One region of the Micromonospora sp. NPDC050980 genome, then DNA from elsewhere that is predicted to be linked to it. Evidence: predicted binding sites of a transcription regulator. Region 1 holds the regulator's gene; each other region holds the start of a gene.

Region 1 (2,266 bases):
CGGACCCGGCCGTCGCCGGCGCAGGTCGGGCAGGGGTGCGGGATCGTGGTGCCGTAGCCCTGGCAGACGGTGCACGGCCGGGCGGAGACCACCTGGCCGAGGAACGTCCGCTGCACCGACTGCACCTCGCCGCGGCCCCCGCACGCCTCGCAGGTGGCCAGGTGGGTGCCGGCGGCGGTGCCGGCGCCGGAACAGGTGGTGCAGAGCACCGCGGTGTCGACGGTGATCGGCGCCTCGACGCCGAACGCGGTCTCGTTGAGGTCCAGCTCCAGGCGCAGGATCGCGTCGGCGCCCGGCCGGGTGCGCGGCCGGGGGCCCCGGCTGCCGCCGGCCGCACCGCCGAAGAACGCGTCCATGATGTCCTGGAAGCCGACGAACGGGCCGGCCCCGCCCGGGCCGCCCGGGCCCGCGCCGCCGCCACCCGGGGCGAGCGGGTCGCCACCCAGGTCGACGATCTGCCGCTTCCGATCGTCCGAGAGGACCTCGTACGCGGCGTTGATGTCCTTGAACTTCTCCTGTGCCTCCGGGTCCGGATTGACGTCCGGGTGGTACTGCCGCGCCAGCTTGCGGTAGGCACGCTTGATGTCGTCGTCGGAGGCGTCCCGGCTCACGCCGAGAATGCCGTAGTAGTCCCTGGCCACTGCGTTCGGTGTCCTCATGTTCGTCTCGCGTCTCGCCGGTCGTCGGCCGCAGCCGGCCGTCGGCCCTGACTGGTCAGTTCTGGGCCAGCAGCTCGCCCACGTAGCGTGCCACGGCCCTCACCGTGGCGATATTGCCGGGGTAGTCCATCCGGGTCGGCCCGAGCACGCCGAGCCCACCGACGATTGTGCTGCCCGGGCCGTAACCGGTGCTGACCACCGACGCGGCCCGCAGGTTGTCGACCTCGTTCTCGTCGCCGATGAGCACCCGGGTGGTGCTCGGCTCGGCCTCGCCGATCAGCTTGAGCAGCACGACCTCCTCCTCGAGCGCCTCGAGGATGGGCCGCAGCGAGCCCTGGAAGTCGAGCAGGCCGCCCCGGGTGAGGTTGGCCTGCCCGGCGAGCGCGAGCCGTTCCTCGTGCCGTTCGACGAGCGTCTCCAGCAGCACCGTGGAGAGCGTGGTCATGGCCGGTCGCAGGTGCGGAACGGACTCCTCGACCAACGCCTGCACCAGCGGCGGCGTCTCGGCGAGCTGGGTGCCGACCAGCTTCTCGTTGACCAGCCGGCGCAGGTCCGTCACGTCGTCGGCGGGGATCGGGGCGGGCAGCTCGACCAGCCGCTGCTCCACCCGCCCGGTGTCGGCGATCATCACGACCATCAGCCGGGTGGTGGAGATCGGCACCAGCTCCAGGTGGCGCACCTTGGACCGGGCCAGGCTGGGATATTGCACCACCGCGACCTGCCGGGTGAGCTGGGCCAGCAGCCGGACCGTGCGGTGCACCACGTCGTCGAGGTCGACCGCGCCGACCAGGAAGCGCTCGATCGCCCGGCGCTCGGCCGGGCTGAGCGGCTTGACCCGGGAGAGCCGGTCGACGAAGAGGCGGTAGCCGCGGTCGGTGGGCACCCGGCCGGCACTGGTGTGCGGCTGCCGGATGTAACCCTCCTCCTCCAGCACCGCCATGTCGTTGCGCACGGTCGCCGGCGAGACGCCGAGCTGGTGCCGCTCGACCAGGGCCCGGCTGCCCACCGGCTCCTGCGTGGCGACGTAGTCCTCGACGATGGCACGCAGCACGGCGAGCTTGCGGTCGTCGAGACCCATCTCCCCCACCTCCTGACGCACCTCGGCCCGGCGACGCGCGGCATCCGCCGGGCGGCTGGCACTCGACTGTAGCGAGTGCCAGTCTACGTCGGCACCCCCACCGACGCGATGATCAGTGGCGCACCCCCGGTCCGACCCGCCGGGACGGCCCGGCGCGCCGGGGCCGAACAGCCCTGGTGCCGCTTGCTCCCGGGACCTACGGTGACGTGCATGACTGAACCTCCTCGCCCGCCCGGAGCGGGGGATCCCAACCCCCAGCCCGACCCGACCTCACCGTCGGCGCCCTACGGCTCGTCGCCGGCCGACGAGCCGCCCACCGCACCACTGTCCGGCGCGCCGGCCGGAGGCGGCTATCCCCCGCCCGGTGGCTATCCGCCCCCGGGCGGCCAGCCCCCGCCGGGTGGCTACCCGCCGCCGGGCGGCTATCCGCCGCCGGGTGGTGGCACCCCGGGGTACGGCGCGCCCGGTGCCGGCTATCCCGGTGGCGGCTCGTACGGCCCGCCGAGCGGCTACGCCAACAACGACGACA
Region 2 (2,266 bases), on a different contig from region 1:
GGCGGCGAGTAGGCGTTCGGGTCGAAGATGCGCCGTCCGGTGCCGGCCCGCCGCCGCGCCGGGTCGCAGAACGCGCCGTCGATCCGGCGCACGTCGAACGCGGTGGCGTCGCCGCACTCGATCGTGACCAGCGCGGCCAGCCCGGCCGCCTCGGCGTTCGCGGCGGCCATCGCGGCGGTCGTCGGGTCGGCCTCCACCCCGTACACCCGGATGCCGGCGCGGGCCGCGGCGAGCGCGTCGGCGCCCAGGCCGCAGCCGAGGTCGGCGAGGCTGGTCACGCCCGCGGCGCGCAGCCGGGCGGCCCGCCGGTCCGCGACCACCCGGCGGGTGGCCTGCTCCAGCCCGGCCCGGGTGAGGAACATCCCGGCCGCCGCCGGGCCGAACTTGCCGGCCGCCCGGCGGCGCAGCTCCGCCTGGGTCAGTGCCGCCGCCGCGAGCCCGCCGGGGATGCCGGCCGAGCGCAGCGCCGCCGCCGCGACCAGGGGGTCGCCGCCGGCCACCTCCGCCGCCGCGGCGAGCGCGGCCGACCCCGCGGGGGTACGCAGCGCGGTGAGCTGGTCGAGTTCCACCCGTCCATTCTCCCGACCCCTTCCCGGGGCGACACGTTGGGCGAGCCGCTGGCACTCTCCTTGACGGAGTGCTAGCCGAGGAATAACCTGCGATTAGCACTCTCACCCTGAGGGTGCCAACCTTCGGGCCCTGGTGTCCGGGGGTTGAACGCCAGGCGGACCGGCACCCGCGACGACGGCCCCGCCCGGTGGCATGTGGCAGATTGACGCTGGTCGGCATGCCGACCGGTAACGACACCAAGTACCCCAGGAGGGTATGCCCGTGACTACCGCGACCAAGGTTGCGATCAAGCCGCTCGAGGACCGCATCGTGGTGCAGGCGAACGAGGCCGAGACCACCACCGCCTCGGGCATCGTGATCCCCGACACCGCCAAGGAGAAGCCGCAGGAGGGCACCGTCCTCGCTGTCGGCCCGGGCCGGATCGACGACAAGGGCAACCGCGTGCCGGTCGACGTGAAGGTCGGCGACACCGTTCTCTACTCGAAGTACGGCGGCACCGAGGTCAAGTACGCCGGCGAGGAGTACCTGGTGCTCTCCGCCCGCGACGTCCTCGCGGTCATCGAGAAGTAAGCAACCGATCAGTGTCGTTGCCCCGGTCCGGCTCGCCGGGCCGGGGCAACGTCGCTTCGAAGGGATACTGATGGCAAAGATCCTGAGCTTCTCGGATGACGCCCGGCACCGGCTCGAGCACGGTGTCAACGCCCTCGCGGACGCGGTCAAGGTCACCCTCGGCCCCCGCGGGCGCAACGTCGTCCTGGACAAGAAGTTCGGTGTGCCCACGATCACCAACGACGGCGTGACCATCGCCAAGGAGATCGAGCTCACCAACCCCTACGAGAACCTCGGCGCGCAGCTGGTCAAGGAGGTGGCGACCAAGACCAACGACGTCGCCGGCGACGGGACCACCACCGCGACCGTGCTGGCCCAGGCCATGGTCCGCGAGGGCCTGCGCAACGTGGCCGCCGGCACCAACCCGACCGGCCTGAAGCGGGGCATCGACGCTGCCGCCGCGAAGGTTTCCGAGGCGCTGCTCGGCAAGGCCGTCGAGGTCGCCAGCAAGGAGTCGATCGCGCACGTGGCGACCGTCTCCGCGCAGGACGCCACGATCGGCGAGCTGATCGCCGAGGCGATGGAGCGGGTCGGCCGCGACGGTGTGATCACCGTCGAGGAGGGCTCCGCGCTCACCACCGAGCTGGAGGTGACCGAGGGGCTCCAGTTCGACAAGGGCTTCATCTCGCCCAACTTCGTCACCGACGCGGAGGGGCAGGAGTCGGTCCTGGAGGACCCGTACATCCTGATCACCACGCAGAAGATCTCGGCGATCGAGGAGCTGCTGCCGCTGCTGGAGAAGGTCCTCCAGAACAACAAGCCGCTGCTCATCATCGCCGAGGACGTCGAGGGCCAGGCCCTGTCCACGCTGGTCGTCAACGCCATCCGCAAGACCGTCAAGGTCTGCGCGGTGAAGGCCCCTGGCTTCGGCGACCGTCGCAAGGCGATGCTGCAGGACATGGCGATCCTGACCGGCGCCGAGTTGGTCGCCCCGGAACTGGGCTACAAGCTCGACCAGGTCGGCCTGGAGGTGCTCGGCACCGCCCGGCGCGTCGTGGTCGACAAGGAGAACACCACCGTCGTCGACGGTGGCGGCAAGTCCACCGAGGTCGCCGACCGGGTCGCCCAGATCCGCAAGGAGATCGAG
Region 3 (2,266 bases), on a different contig from region 1:
CCCCCCGGCCGACCCGCCCAGCGCCGGTCAGCCGCCCGCCGATCCGTGGGCCGGACCGGACGCCGGCCCGTCCGGCTTCGGACCGGCAGCCGCCGGCCCGCCCAGCTTCGGGCCGGGCGGTCCGACCCAGCCCGGGTACGGCCCGCCGCCGTCCGGCTGGGGCTGGCCCGCCGGTCCGGCGTACCCCGGTCAGCCGTTCCCCGGCGCGACCTATCCCGCGCCGCCGGCGCCCGGCGGTCCGTACGGCTGGTATCCGGGCCTCGACCCGAACGATCCGCTGGTCAACCCGCCCCACGCGGGCGTCGGCGGCTGGTTCGCGCGATGTGTGGACGCGGTACGCCGGGGTTGGCGGCAACTCCTGCCGATCCTGCTGCTCACCCAGGGTGTCCCGGCGGCGGCGATCTCCGTCCTCGCGATCTTCCTCGTCCCCACCGACCAGTTCGTGACCGGCTCGGACGGCGCGCCGGTGCTGCCGGACGGCTACCTGGAGCAGATGCTGACGTTCTACGGCGCGGTCCTGCTCGCCGCCCTGGTCCTCAGCCCGCTGCAGGCCGTCGGTTGGGGCGCGGGCACCTGGGTGGTCGCCCGGCAGGCGGCCGGTGAGCCGGCGGGGGCGGGCGCCGCGCTGCGGTACGGGCTGCGCCGCTCGCCCGGTCTCTGGGGCTGGACGATCGTCGTCTCGCTGCTGATCACGGTCGGCGCCTGTCTCTGCCTGCTGCCCGGCATCTACGCCGGGTTCGTGCTCGCGCTGTTCGGGCCGGTCCAACTGTTCGAGCGGCAGGATCCGATCGGGCGGGCCTGGCGGATGTTCCACCGGCGGTTCGGCACGGTGCTGGGCCGGGTGGCGCTGGTCGTCTGCGCGCTGGTCGCGGCGAGCCTGCTGGACTTCGTGCTGAGCGCGGTGAGCGGTGCGCTGTTCGGCACCGATCCGACGGCGACGGCGGGCACCACGGCCGGTGCGGTGACGCTTGCGGTGCTCGCCGCCGTGCTGGCCGTGCCGGCCTACCTCGCGCAACTCGTCGGGCTGGTCGTCGCGTACGCCGAGCAGCGGGCCCACGAAGGCCCGGTGAACGCGGCCCGACTGGCTGCGGAACTCGGCTGAGCGGCGGCATCGTGCTTGCACTCGGCTAGGGAGAGTGCTAAACAAGTCATTGGCACTCGCGTACGGTGAGTGCCAATGGTCGGGGCGGTAGGGCCACGGCCGCGCCGGCGTCGCAGGAGGCGTCGGAGCGGAACGGGGCCGGTCGTCGCGGGCTGTCCGGCCCGACCGAGGAGGACGTCGTCGTCGCCAGGTGGCGACGTCCCCAAGGTGCGTACACCAGACGGCCCATCCGGGCATCCCGGGTGGCCCGTGAGTGTCCAGGAGGACAACGCCGTATGGCCAAGATGATCGCGTTCGACGAAGAGGCGCGCCGCGGCCTCGAGCGGGGCATGAACCAGCTCGCCGACGCCGTGAAGGTGACGCTCGGCCCGAAGGGCCGCAACGTCGTGCTCGAGAAGAAGTGGGGTGCCCCCACCATCACCAACGATGGTGTGAGCATCGCCAAGGAGATCGAGCTCGAGGACCCGTACGAGAAGATCGGCGCCGAGCTGGTCAAGGAGGTCGCGAAGAAGACCGACGACGTCGCCGGTGACGGCACGACGACGGCGACCGTCCTGGCCCAGGCCCTGGTTCGCGAGGGTCTGCGCAACGTGGCCGCCGGCGCCAACCCGATGGCCCTGAAGCGGGGCATCGAGGCCGCCGTGGCCAACGTCTCGGAGGAGCTGCTCAAGCTCGCCAAGGACGTGGAGACCAAGGAGCAGATCGCCTCCACCGCCTCCATCTCCGCCGCTGACCCCAGCGTCGGTGAGATCATCGCCGAGGCGATGGACAAGGTGGGCAAGGAAGGCGTCATCACCGTCGAGGAGAGCAACACCTTCGGCCTGGAGCTTGAGCTCACCGAGGGCATGCGCTTCGACAAGGGCTACATCTCCGCCTACTTCATGACCGACCCGGAGCGTATGGAGGCCGTCTTCGACGACCCCTACATCCTGATCGTCAACAGCAAGATCTCGTCGGTGAAGGACCTGCTCCCGATCCTGGAGAAGGTCATGCAGTCGGGCAAGCCGCTGCTGATCATCGCCGAGGACCTGGAGGGCGAGGCCCTGGCGACCCTGGTGGTCAACAAGGTCCGTGGCACCTTCAAGTCGGTCGCCGTCAAGGCTCCGGGCTTCGGTGACCGCCGCAAGGCCATGCTGACCGACATCGCCATCCTCACCGGTGGCC

The links. Region 1 encodes HrcA, which represses chaperone genes, less so after heat shock. Its sites were predicted from a motif close to GGTTNGCACNCTCNNNNNGAGNGTGCNAACC; they were not measured.
Region 2: a site for HrcA is predicted at 661-691, ahead of groES (co-chaperone GroES). Genes of this name have one in related genera too.
Region 3: a site for HrcA is predicted at 1,150-1,180, ahead of groL (chaperonin GroEL). Genes of this name have one in related genera too.

Annotation. Positions count from the first base shown of each region.
Region 1 covers NZ_JBFAGS010000006.1:246,942-249,207, forward strand. Annotated here, with positions in the region: gene dnaJ (molecular chaperone DnaJ) at 1-641, opposite strand, end outside; gene hrcA (heat-inducible transcriptional repressor HrcA) at 715-1,737, opposite strand; gene AB0H28_RS12935 (DUF4870 domain-containing protein) at 1,948-2,266, shown strand, end outside.
Region 2 covers NZ_JBFAGS010000001.1:265,082-267,347, reverse strand. Annotated here, with positions in the region: gene AB0H28_RS01245 (methyltransferase domain-containing protein) at 1-569, opposite strand, end outside; gene groES (co-chaperone GroES) at 826-1,140, shown strand; gene groL (chaperonin GroEL) at 1,211-2,266, shown strand, end outside.
Region 3 covers NZ_JBFAGS010000001.1:576,541-578,806, reverse strand. Annotated here, with positions in the region: gene AB0H28_RS02850 (hypothetical protein) at 1-1,102, shown strand, start outside; gene groL (chaperonin GroEL) at 1,378-2,266, shown strand, end outside.